DNA from 4 places in the Streptomyces sp. NPDC001668 genome. Region 1 is predicted to be linked to each of the others. Evidence: riboswitches for the same ligand, from Rfam matches in the RefSeq annotation. Region 1 holds a riboswitch; each other region holds the start of a gene.
The links. A riboswitch is a leader RNA that binds a small molecule or an ion and turns the genes downstream of it on or off. The one in region 1 is predicted to bind cyclic di-AMP.
Positions count from the first base shown of each region.

Region 2: another riboswitch for cyclic di-AMP. It lies ahead of ACFYZ8_RS18880 (C40 family peptidase); the one in region 1 lies ahead of ACFYZ8_RS23995 (M23 family metallopeptidase).
Region 3: another riboswitch for cyclic di-AMP. It lies ahead of ACFYZ8_RS30460 (M23 family metallopeptidase); the one in region 1 lies ahead of ACFYZ8_RS23995 (M23 family metallopeptidase).
Region 4: another riboswitch for cyclic di-AMP. It lies ahead of ACFYZ8_RS39735 (NlpC/P60 family protein); the one in region 1 lies ahead of ACFYZ8_RS23995 (M23 family metallopeptidase).

Region 1 is NZ_JBIAUQ010000007.1:463,797-465,984, forward strand. It holds gene ACFYZ8_RS23995 (M23 family metallopeptidase) at 112-864, opposite strand; cyclic di-AMP (ydaO/yuaA leader) riboswitch at 877-1,042, opposite strand; gene ACFYZ8_RS24000 (M16 family metallopeptidase) at 1,252-2,188, opposite strand, start outside.
Region 2 is NZ_JBIAUQ010000005.1:516,081-518,268, reverse strand. It holds gene ACFYZ8_RS18885 (DUF6328 family protein) at 1-365, opposite strand, end outside; gene ACFYZ8_RS18880 (C40 family peptidase) at 460-933, opposite strand; cyclic di-AMP (ydaO/yuaA leader) riboswitch at 937-1,148, opposite strand; gene ACFYZ8_RS18875 (hypothetical protein) at 1,449-1,754, opposite strand; gene ACFYZ8_RS18870 (ATP-dependent Clp protease proteolytic subunit) at 1,762-2,188, opposite strand, start outside.
Region 3 is NZ_JBIAUQ010000012.1:9,190-11,377, forward strand. It holds gene ACFYZ8_RS30455 (aldo/keto reductase) at 1-63, opposite strand, end outside; gene ACFYZ8_RS30460 (M23 family metallopeptidase) at 215-1,240, opposite strand; cyclic di-AMP (ydaO/yuaA leader) riboswitch at 1,252-1,408, opposite strand; gene ACFYZ8_RS30465 (PP2C family protein-serine/threonine phosphatase) at 1,623-2,188, opposite strand, start outside.
Region 4 is NZ_JBIAUQ010000020.1:7,122-9,309, reverse strand. It holds gene ACFYZ8_RS39740 (ScyD/ScyE family protein) at 1-666, opposite strand, end outside; cyclic di-AMP (ydaO/yuaA leader) riboswitch at 930-1,100, shown strand; gene ACFYZ8_RS39735 (NlpC/P60 family protein) at 1,108-2,188, shown strand, end outside.

The DNA.
Region 1 (2,188 bases):
TTTCCGACGGCGGACTGGAATCCAGGGATATTTTTTGGACAACGGGGCCGCGGAAACGACGAAACCCCGGCTCGGGGAGCCGGGGTCTCGCGGAGATCGTGCGACGGGTCGTCAGACGTTCACACCGTGCGAACGCAAGTAGGCGACGGGGTCGATGTCCGAGCCGTACTCGGGGGTGGTGCGCGCCTCGAAGTGCAGGTGCGGGCCGGTGACGTTGCCGGTCGCGCCGGAGAGGCCGATCTGCTGGCCGGGGGTGACCGACTGGCCGACCGAGACGCCGATGGACGACAGGTGGCCGTACTGGGTGTACGTGCCGTCGGCCATCCTGATCACGATGTTGTTGCCGTACGACCCGCCCCAGCCGGCCTCGACGACGGTGCCGCGGCCGACCGCGTGCACGGAGGTGCCGCTGGCGGCGTGGAAGTCGACACCGGTGTGGCTGCCGGAGGACCACAGGGAGCCGCCGCTCTTGTAGCCGGTGGAGATGTAGGAGCCGGAGATCGGGGCGACGAAGGCGTTGAGGCGCTTGCGCTCGGCCTCGCGGGCGGCGCGCTCCTTGGCCTCGCGTATCTCCTTGGCGCGCGCCTCGGCCTTGCGCTTGGCCTCCGCGGCCGCCTTCTTCTGCGCGGCGGCCTCGGCCTGGGCCTCGGCCTGGGCGTCGAGCTGGTCGGCGAGGGAGTCGCCGACGCTGACGACGGGCATGAGACCGGTCTGTTCGACGGAGTTGTCGGCGGCGAGCGCCGGGGCGGCGATGGTGCCGATGACGCCGGTGGTGGCGAGGGCCGCGACACCCGCCGCGCGGGCGGTGGTGCGCTTGATGCGGCTGGGACGACGGTGCTTCCCGGTGGCGCAGGTGAACGCCATGTAGTGGCTGGTCCTTTCCTTCCCTCTCGCCTACCGGGTTAGCTGACGGGTTCGGAGCAGGAAGGTCTCCTACGGACCCCCTCGCGGTGCGCGGGCGTCCGATTCACCCCAGGGACTTGTGGTGTGGGTCCCCGGCTCCCCTGGCTCGCGCCATGCGGGGACTCGGCGATGACTGTCCGGTGCCGCGGGCGCGGCGCAGTGCCTGACGGACAGCCCAGAGGACGCTAAGCGGGGCCGCTTTCAATCCCCAAACCGATCAGGGTGTTTGTAGCGCATCCCACAGGGCAGACAGGCAACCTCCTGCCCAATTCGGACATCTAAGAGAGTCGGGTGCCGAAGGGGCCCTGGCGACGCTGCCGTCACCAGGGCCCCTCGGTCATGCTTCCGCTACTCGGCCGACACGACCTTGACCTCGCCGATACCGAGGGCCTCGACGGGCTCCTTGATGGCCGCCGCGTCGCCGACCAGGATCGTCACCAGCCGGTCCACCGGGAAGGCGTTGACGACGGCGGCGGTGGCCTCGACGGTGCCGGTCGCGGCGAGCTGCTGGTACAGCGTCGCCTGGTAGTCGTCGGGCAGGTGCTGCTCGACCTGGTCGGCCAGCGTGCTCGCCACGGCCGCCGCGGTCTCGTACTTGAGCGGCGCCACACCGACCAGGTTCTGTACGGCGACATCGCGCTCGGCGTCGGTGAGACCGCCCTCCGCGAGGGTGCGCAGCACCTTCCACAGGTCGTCCAGGGCGGGACCGGTGTTCGGGGTGTCGACCGAGCCGCTGATGGCGAGCATCGCGGCTCCCGAGCCGTCCGGGGCGGACCTGAGGACCTGCCCGAACGACCGTACGCCGTAGGTGTAGCCCTTCTCCTCGCGCAGGACGCGGTCCAGGCGGGAGGTGAGGGTGCCGCCGAGGCAGTACGTGCCGAGCACCTGCGCGGGCCACACGCGTGCGTGCCGGTCGGCACCGATACGGCCGATCAACAGCTGCGTCTGGACGGCGCCGGGGCGGTCCACGATGACGACCCGACCGGTGTCGTCGGCGGTCACCGCAGGCACCGGACGCGGCTGCGCGGTGGAGCCGGTCCAGGCTCCGAGGGTGTCGGCGAGCAGCGCGTCCAGGTCGATGTCGGTGAGGTCGCCGACGACCACGGCGGTCGCGGTGGCGGGGCGCACATGCTTCTCGTAGAAGGCGCGTACGGCCGCGGAGTCGATGTTCTCGACCGTCTCCTCGGTGCCCTGGCGCGGGCGCGACATGCGCGAGTCCGCCGGGAACAGCTCCCTCGAGAGCTCCTTGGCCGCGCGGCGGGACGGGTTGGCCAGCTCGTGCGGG
Region 2 (2,188 bases), on a different contig from region 1:
ACTAGCAGGACGGAGCCGGTGAATGCGAGGACCAGGACTCCCATGCCGACCGTGGCGAGGCGGGAGGAGACCTGCACTATGCGGGCCTTGGCGCCGCGCTGGAAGAGCGAGCGGTGCAGTGCCGCCGGTGCGGTGAACAGGGCCGCCGCCACGACCGCCAGCAGCAGTGTGGTCACGTAGGTGGCGCGCTGGAAGGTGTCCAGCGAGGGAAAGCGCTGTGTGAAGGCCAGGGTCAGCAGAAAGGCGAAGAGGATCTGCACCCCGGTCTGGGTCACGCGCAGTTCCTGGAGCAGCTCGCCGAAGTTGCGGTCGGCGCGCTCCAGCGGAGTCTCGTTGCGGGCGGTGCACGGGCGGTGGTCGGCCATGCGGGGACGGGTAACCAGCTGAGCCCGTGTCACGCGTCCGCGGGAGCCCGAGGGGGCGGCGGGAGGTCAGGTCGCCGCCGCCCCCTCGGGGGCGTCACTTGACCCGGCCGTACCAGACGCTCTTCGTCCAGATCTTCTGCAGCCTCACCACGTCCCCGGTCTTCGGGGCGTGCCAGATCTTTCCCTTCCCGGCGTAGATGCCGACGTGGTAGACGTTCGAACCCGAGTGGAAGAACACCAGGTCCCCGGCCTTGCGGCTGCCCGCGCCGATGTGGCGGGTCTTGTTGTACTGCTGGGCCGCGGTGCGCGGGAGCTTCTTGCCCGCCTTCTTGAACGAGTACAGCGTGAGCCCTGAGCAGTCGAAGCGGCGGGGCCCCGTGGCGCCGTACTTGTACGGCGAGCCCTTCTTGGACGCCGCGACCTTCAGCGCCGTCGTCGCCGGCGTCGCGGCTGCGGCGTCGGCTGCGACACCAGGAACCACGACGGAGCCGCCCACAGCGGCGATGGCGAATGCCGAGGCCGTACCGGCCCGGACCATCAGCGACGGGACACGATTGAGCGCAGTCATGCGCAACCCTTCGTCAGCCGCCTGTGAAGGATGACCTGTCGGATTCGGGCTGGCGAAGTTGCCCGGCCGCTGACGCGGCTTCACCCCAAGGGATGCTCGGCCCGGTCATGGCGTGACCGTTCCGGCGACCCGTCGTGCTTGGGTCCTCCACTCCTGCCGATCCACTCCTGTCGACCGGTCATCCGGGCGGCGGCAGGACTCGGCGTCCGCCCGGATCGCCCCGCCGCTGCGGCGGGGGCTTGTCGTCAGACAGGGATCTTGGCGTACGGAAGTGCGAAAAACCCAACGGAACCGTGGATTTGTGTTGTTACTCACCACTCACCCGTTTGGGTGAACACCCCTTCGAACGCAGGGGTGTCGAGGGCCCGAGGAGCCCCCGACCAGCGCAGAAACACCACATTCCGCTCCTGTAGCAGGCGCGTTGCGCAACCCCAGCGGTCGTGAAAAAGGAGCCGCGCCTCCTCCAATAGGGGGTACGTCGTTCGGCCCGTTTCGACTCAGCCGCGGACGCCTCGTCAACTGTCGCCGGGGGGTGGCACGGTGACCCGGGCCGTGCGCCGTTCACCGTCCAGGACCCGCAGCGCCCGCGCCAGCGTCGCGGCATGCAGTTCGCGCTCGCCCCGGCCGTGCATCAGTACGAGCGCGTCACGCAGCTCGGCCGCCCTGGTCACCAGCGCCTGAGCCGCGCGCAGTCCGCCGTAGGTGTCCTCGCGCCGGGCCGGATTGATCCGGCCCAGCAGGTCGACCACGTCGAGATAACGGTCGATCAGCTCGCCCTCGGCGCGTGTCAGCGCGGGCAGCGGTGGAAGGTCCGGCACCATCGACGGCTCACCTCGCGCCCGGCGTGGTGGGCGAGGACTTCCGGCTCGGGACGATCGCGTCCACCAGGCCGTAGTCCAGGGCGCCCTGCGCGTCCAGGATCTTGTCCCGCTCGATGTCCGCGCTCACCTGCTCGGGGCTGCGCCCGGTGTGACGGACCAGCATCTCCTCCAGGCGGGCCCGCACCCGGGTCAACTCGTCGGCCTGGATGGCCAGATCGCTGGCCTGTCCCTGCACCGGCTCGCTCAGCGCGGGCTGGTGGATCACCACCCGGGCGCCCGGCAGCACCGACCGCTTGCCCGGGGTGCCCGCCGCCAGCAGCACCGCCGCGGAGGAGCCGGCCTGCCCGAGGCACGTCGTCTCCACGTCGCAGCTGACGTACTGCATCGTGTCGTAGATCGCCGACATCGCGCTGAACGAGCCGCCGGGGGAGTTG
Region 3 (2,188 bases), on a different contig from region 1:
GCCGCCGAGGGAGAGCGGGAAGACCTCGAGGTCGGAGGAGCCGAGCTTGCGAAGAGAAGTCATGCCATACGTCAACGCCCGCGCCGGAGATCCCTCTTCCGGCGTGGCCGCAAAGTCCTCGTAAACAAGCGGAATCACCCGCTCCGACGCACCGGCAGCCCTGACGTCGGGGGGACGTCGTCAGGGCTGCCGGAGTTCACGTCGTGGGGGAACCTCAGGGGTTGAGACCCTTGCCGCGCAGCCACGCCATCGGGTCGATCCCGTCGGCCGAGCCGTTCGGGTGGACTTCCAGGTGCAGGTGGGCGCCGGTCACGTTGCCCGTGGCGCCCACGCGGCCGATGACGTCACCGGTGCCGACCTTCTGGCCGACGCTGACGCTGATCGAGGACTGGTGGCAGAACCACAGCTCGGTGCCGTCGTCGAGGGTGAGGATCGTGCGGTAGCCGTAGGAACCGGCCCAGCCGGCCTCGGTGATGGTGCCGCTGTGGATCGCCTTGATGAGCGTGCCCGTGGGGGCGGCGAAGTCGAGGCCCGTGTGGTAGCCGGAGGACCACAGCGAACCGGCCTGACCGAAGGTCGAGGTGATGGTGTACGACGAGGTCGGCAGCGTGTACTGCTTGGCGAGCTCGGCCAGGCGCGCGGCCTCGGCCTTCTTCGCGGCCTCCTCCTCCGCCTTCTTCTTCGCGGCGGCGGCCTTCTCCAGAGCGTCCTTCTCCGCCTTGGCGGCGGCCGCGTCGGCCTCCTTCTGGGCGGCGTCCGCGACGGCCTGGGCGGCCTTGGTGTCGATCTGGTCCTGCTGCTGCTCGGCCTGGGCCAGGATGCGCGAGCGCAGTGCCTCACCGGCGTCCGAGGCGCCCTGGGCGGTGTCGACGGTGGTGGTGCCGACGCTGCTGAAGGCGCTCGTGTCGTCCGCGGCGGAGTCGGAGTCGTTCGAGATGAGCGAGCTCACGGAGCCCAGGTCGGGCATGGAGAGGGAGACCGGCGGCTTGCCGGTGTTGGCGCTGGCCATCCCGCCCGCGCTGACGGCGGCTATGACACCGACGCCCAGAACGGTGGAGCTGCGGGCGAATCCCCCGCCACGCTGCTTGGCGACGCGGTGCCGGCCTCGTACGGGGGCCAGGGTCTCCGCGGTCGGGTTCCACTCGCCGAGCGGGGCCTCGTCGTCAGCGTGGTAGCCGCCGTACACGAGAGTGCTGCGTGGTACGGGCGGGGCCTCGGGGGCAGGCGGGTTGGACGCCACGTGGGCGCGCTCCTTTCCTTCCTTCTCGCCTACCGGGTTAGCTGACGGGTTCGGAGCAGGAAGGTCTCCTACGCGCGTATACCCGCCGTGCTGACACGGCGGACTACGAGCGATTCACCCCAAGTGGTGGTTCCCCGGTTCCCTTGCGGAATTCGGCGCGTGAGCACGGAGCCGTCTCTTGTGACGGCTGGGACGACCGCGCTGCGTTATCGAACGTTAATAGACCCGGGGGCCCGATTCCAAGCCGTTCCGCTTGATCGTTAACGAAATCCCGCAGGACTTACGACCCATGAACGGCTAAAAACGGGCGAGTTGACCTTGCCTCAGGCGGCACACCGGCATTGACGGTGCGTCAGTTGTTATGCGGAGGGCGGTCGCCCGATCACCCCACGTCACGACGGGCGCCGTACGGCCGCCGTACCGCGAGCAGCGCCATGTCGTCGGTGAGGAAGCCACCGGAATGCCGGCGCACCTCGCCCGCGAGGGCGGCGAGCAGGGCGCCCGGTTCACCGGGGGCACGGCCGCACAGCCGCGCCTCGGGATCGTAGAACCGCCCCTGCCCGTCCCGGGCCTCGGACAGTCCGTCGGTGTACAGCAGCAGCGTGGCCCCGCCCCGGAAGCGGTGCTCCTCGGCCCGGTCGGGCCAGGTGCCGAGGTCGCCCAGGCCGAGCGGCAGCGCGGGGCTGCGGGCGGGCAGCGCGCGCACCGTGCCGTCGCCGTGCAGCAGCAGGGGCGGCGGGTGGCCGCGGTTGACGATCCGTACGACCCCGTCGTCGTGCGGGAGTTCGGCGAGGACGGCCGTGGTGAACCCCTCGAAGGCCTCGACGCCGTCCCGCCGTGTGACCTCCCGGGCCAGCGCCCGCTCGAGCCGCTGGGCGACGGCCTCCAGGGTGGCCTCCTGTTCGGCGGCCTCCCGGAACGCCCCGATGACGATCACGACGGCCGCCA
Region 4 (2,188 bases), on a different contig from region 1:
GAAGACGGTGAAGGGGCGCGCCTTGCCGTGCGGCGAGACGACGACCAGGTCGTTCCCGGCCGCGTCCGCGACGATCTCGCGGCCGTCGGGGAGGGCGAGGACGCCGTACGGGTTGGACTCGACCGACGCCTTGTGCGGGTTGTACTTCAGCTCCACGCCGGTGATGTCCGCGGCGATCCTCGCCTTGCCGTGGCGGACGCGCAGCAGCTTGCCGAGGGTGTTCCAGGGCGGCTTCGTCGGCACGCCGGACTCCGGCGGGGCGTAGGTCTCCACGCCCCAGACCTCGCCGTCGAGTGCCGAGACGCCGTCCACGCCGGTCGCGAAGCCGCCGTCGGGGGCGGCGCCCGAGGGGAGCCGGCTCACCACCCTGCGGTGCTTCCACGCGCCCCCGTCCCAGTAGATCTTGGTGACGGCCGAGCTGAGCCCGACGCAGGTCCGGCCCTCGGGGCCCTCACCGACGCACTTCCTGCCGCCCCGGCCCGCCTCGGCGATGTACAGGTGACCGTCGTCGTAGGAGAGCTGGCGCGGGTTGTCGAGGCCCTTGGCGATCACGCGGATCACCGGCTTGCCCCCGCCGTGTCCCGCCGTCGCTGTCGCGGGCGTGACACCCGCGGCGGCGGCGAGCGCGACCGTTGTGGCGACGACGAGTCCTGTGCGCGTCCTCATGGCCGTATCCCTCCAACCGGCCGCGGCGTCCGACCGCGGCTGGCTGGAAGCTAGTCCCACGAAGGGGGCGGACGATGTCACTCCGGTGAAAATACCCCCAAGTCATGGCAGATCACTCCGGATTGACCACGGGGAGCGATGTTTGGGGCCAAGGTCACGAAAATGTATCGGGCATATCGAACATCAACCTTCACAGGGGCCACACCAGTTGGCTACCGTTCCGGGCAGGCCGTACGACCCCCTCCGGCGAACCTCGCCGGGCCGCACGGCCTCCGCCGAGTCCGCAGCGCCGCCGCGCGCCCGGAGCCGGGGACCCACCGAACCTGGGGTGAATCGGCCGACTCCCGCTCGCGGGAGCGCCGTAGGGCAAACCTTCCGAAGCACTTCGCCCGAACCCGACAGCTAACCCGGTAGGCGGAGCACCGGAAGGAGTCGCCTTTCTTGGCGTCGCACCGCAAGTCGCGTCCCGTCGGTACGCGCGTGGCAGGCATACGGACCCCGGGCCTCGCGACGGCCGCCCTCACCTCCGTGGCCCTGCTGTCCCAGTCGGCGAACGCCGCGCCGGCCGATGACAAGCCGAGTCTCGAAGAGGTCGAGAAGAAGGTCGACGACCTCTACCGCCAGGCCGAGTCGGCGACCGACAGCTACAACTCGGCCAAGGAGAAGACGGCCAAGCAGCGCAAGCAGGTCGACACCCTCCTCGACGACGTCGCCCGGCGCACCCAGAAGCTCAACGCGGCGCGGGAGGAACTCGGTTCCTTCGCCGCCGCCCAGTACCGCACCGGCGCCGCCGCGCCCGACACGGCGACCTTCCTGCTCGCCGACACCCCGCAGGACTACTTCGACCAGACACAGCTGATGGGCCGCTTGACGAGTCGTCAGAAGGGCATGGTCGACGACTACGTCTCCGAGCAGTCCGCGACGATGAAAAAGCGCCAGGAGGCCTCCCAGAGCCTCCAGACGCTCAGCGAGACGCAGAGCGACCTGAGGACCGCCAAGGCCACCGTCCAGAAGAAGCTCGCCACCGCGCGCGAGCTGCTGTCGGAGCTGACGGCCCAGGAGAAGGCGCGTCTCGCGGCGATCGAGAAGCAGAAGCAGGAGGAGGCGGCCCGCAGGGCGGCGGAGCTCGCGCAGCAGCAGGCGGCCGCCGAGCAGGCCGCGCAGGAGACCGCCGCCCCGCAGGAGAGCACGGCGCCGGCGACCGACTCCTCGTACGCCACCATGGCCGCCAAGGCCCTCGCCTTCGCCCGCGCGCAGATCGGCAAGCCCTACGTCTGGGGCGCCACCGGCCCCGACTCCTACGACTGCTCAGGGCTCACCCAGGCCGCCTGGAAGGCCGCCGGCGTCGACCTCCCGCGCGTCACCTACGACCAGGTCAACGCCGGCACCACGGTCTCCCTGGCCGACGCACAACCCGGTGACCTGGTCTTCTTCTACGACGACATCAGCCATGTCGGCCTCTACATCGGCAACGGCATGATGATCCACGCCCCCAAGCCGGGCGCGTACGTCCGCGAGGAGT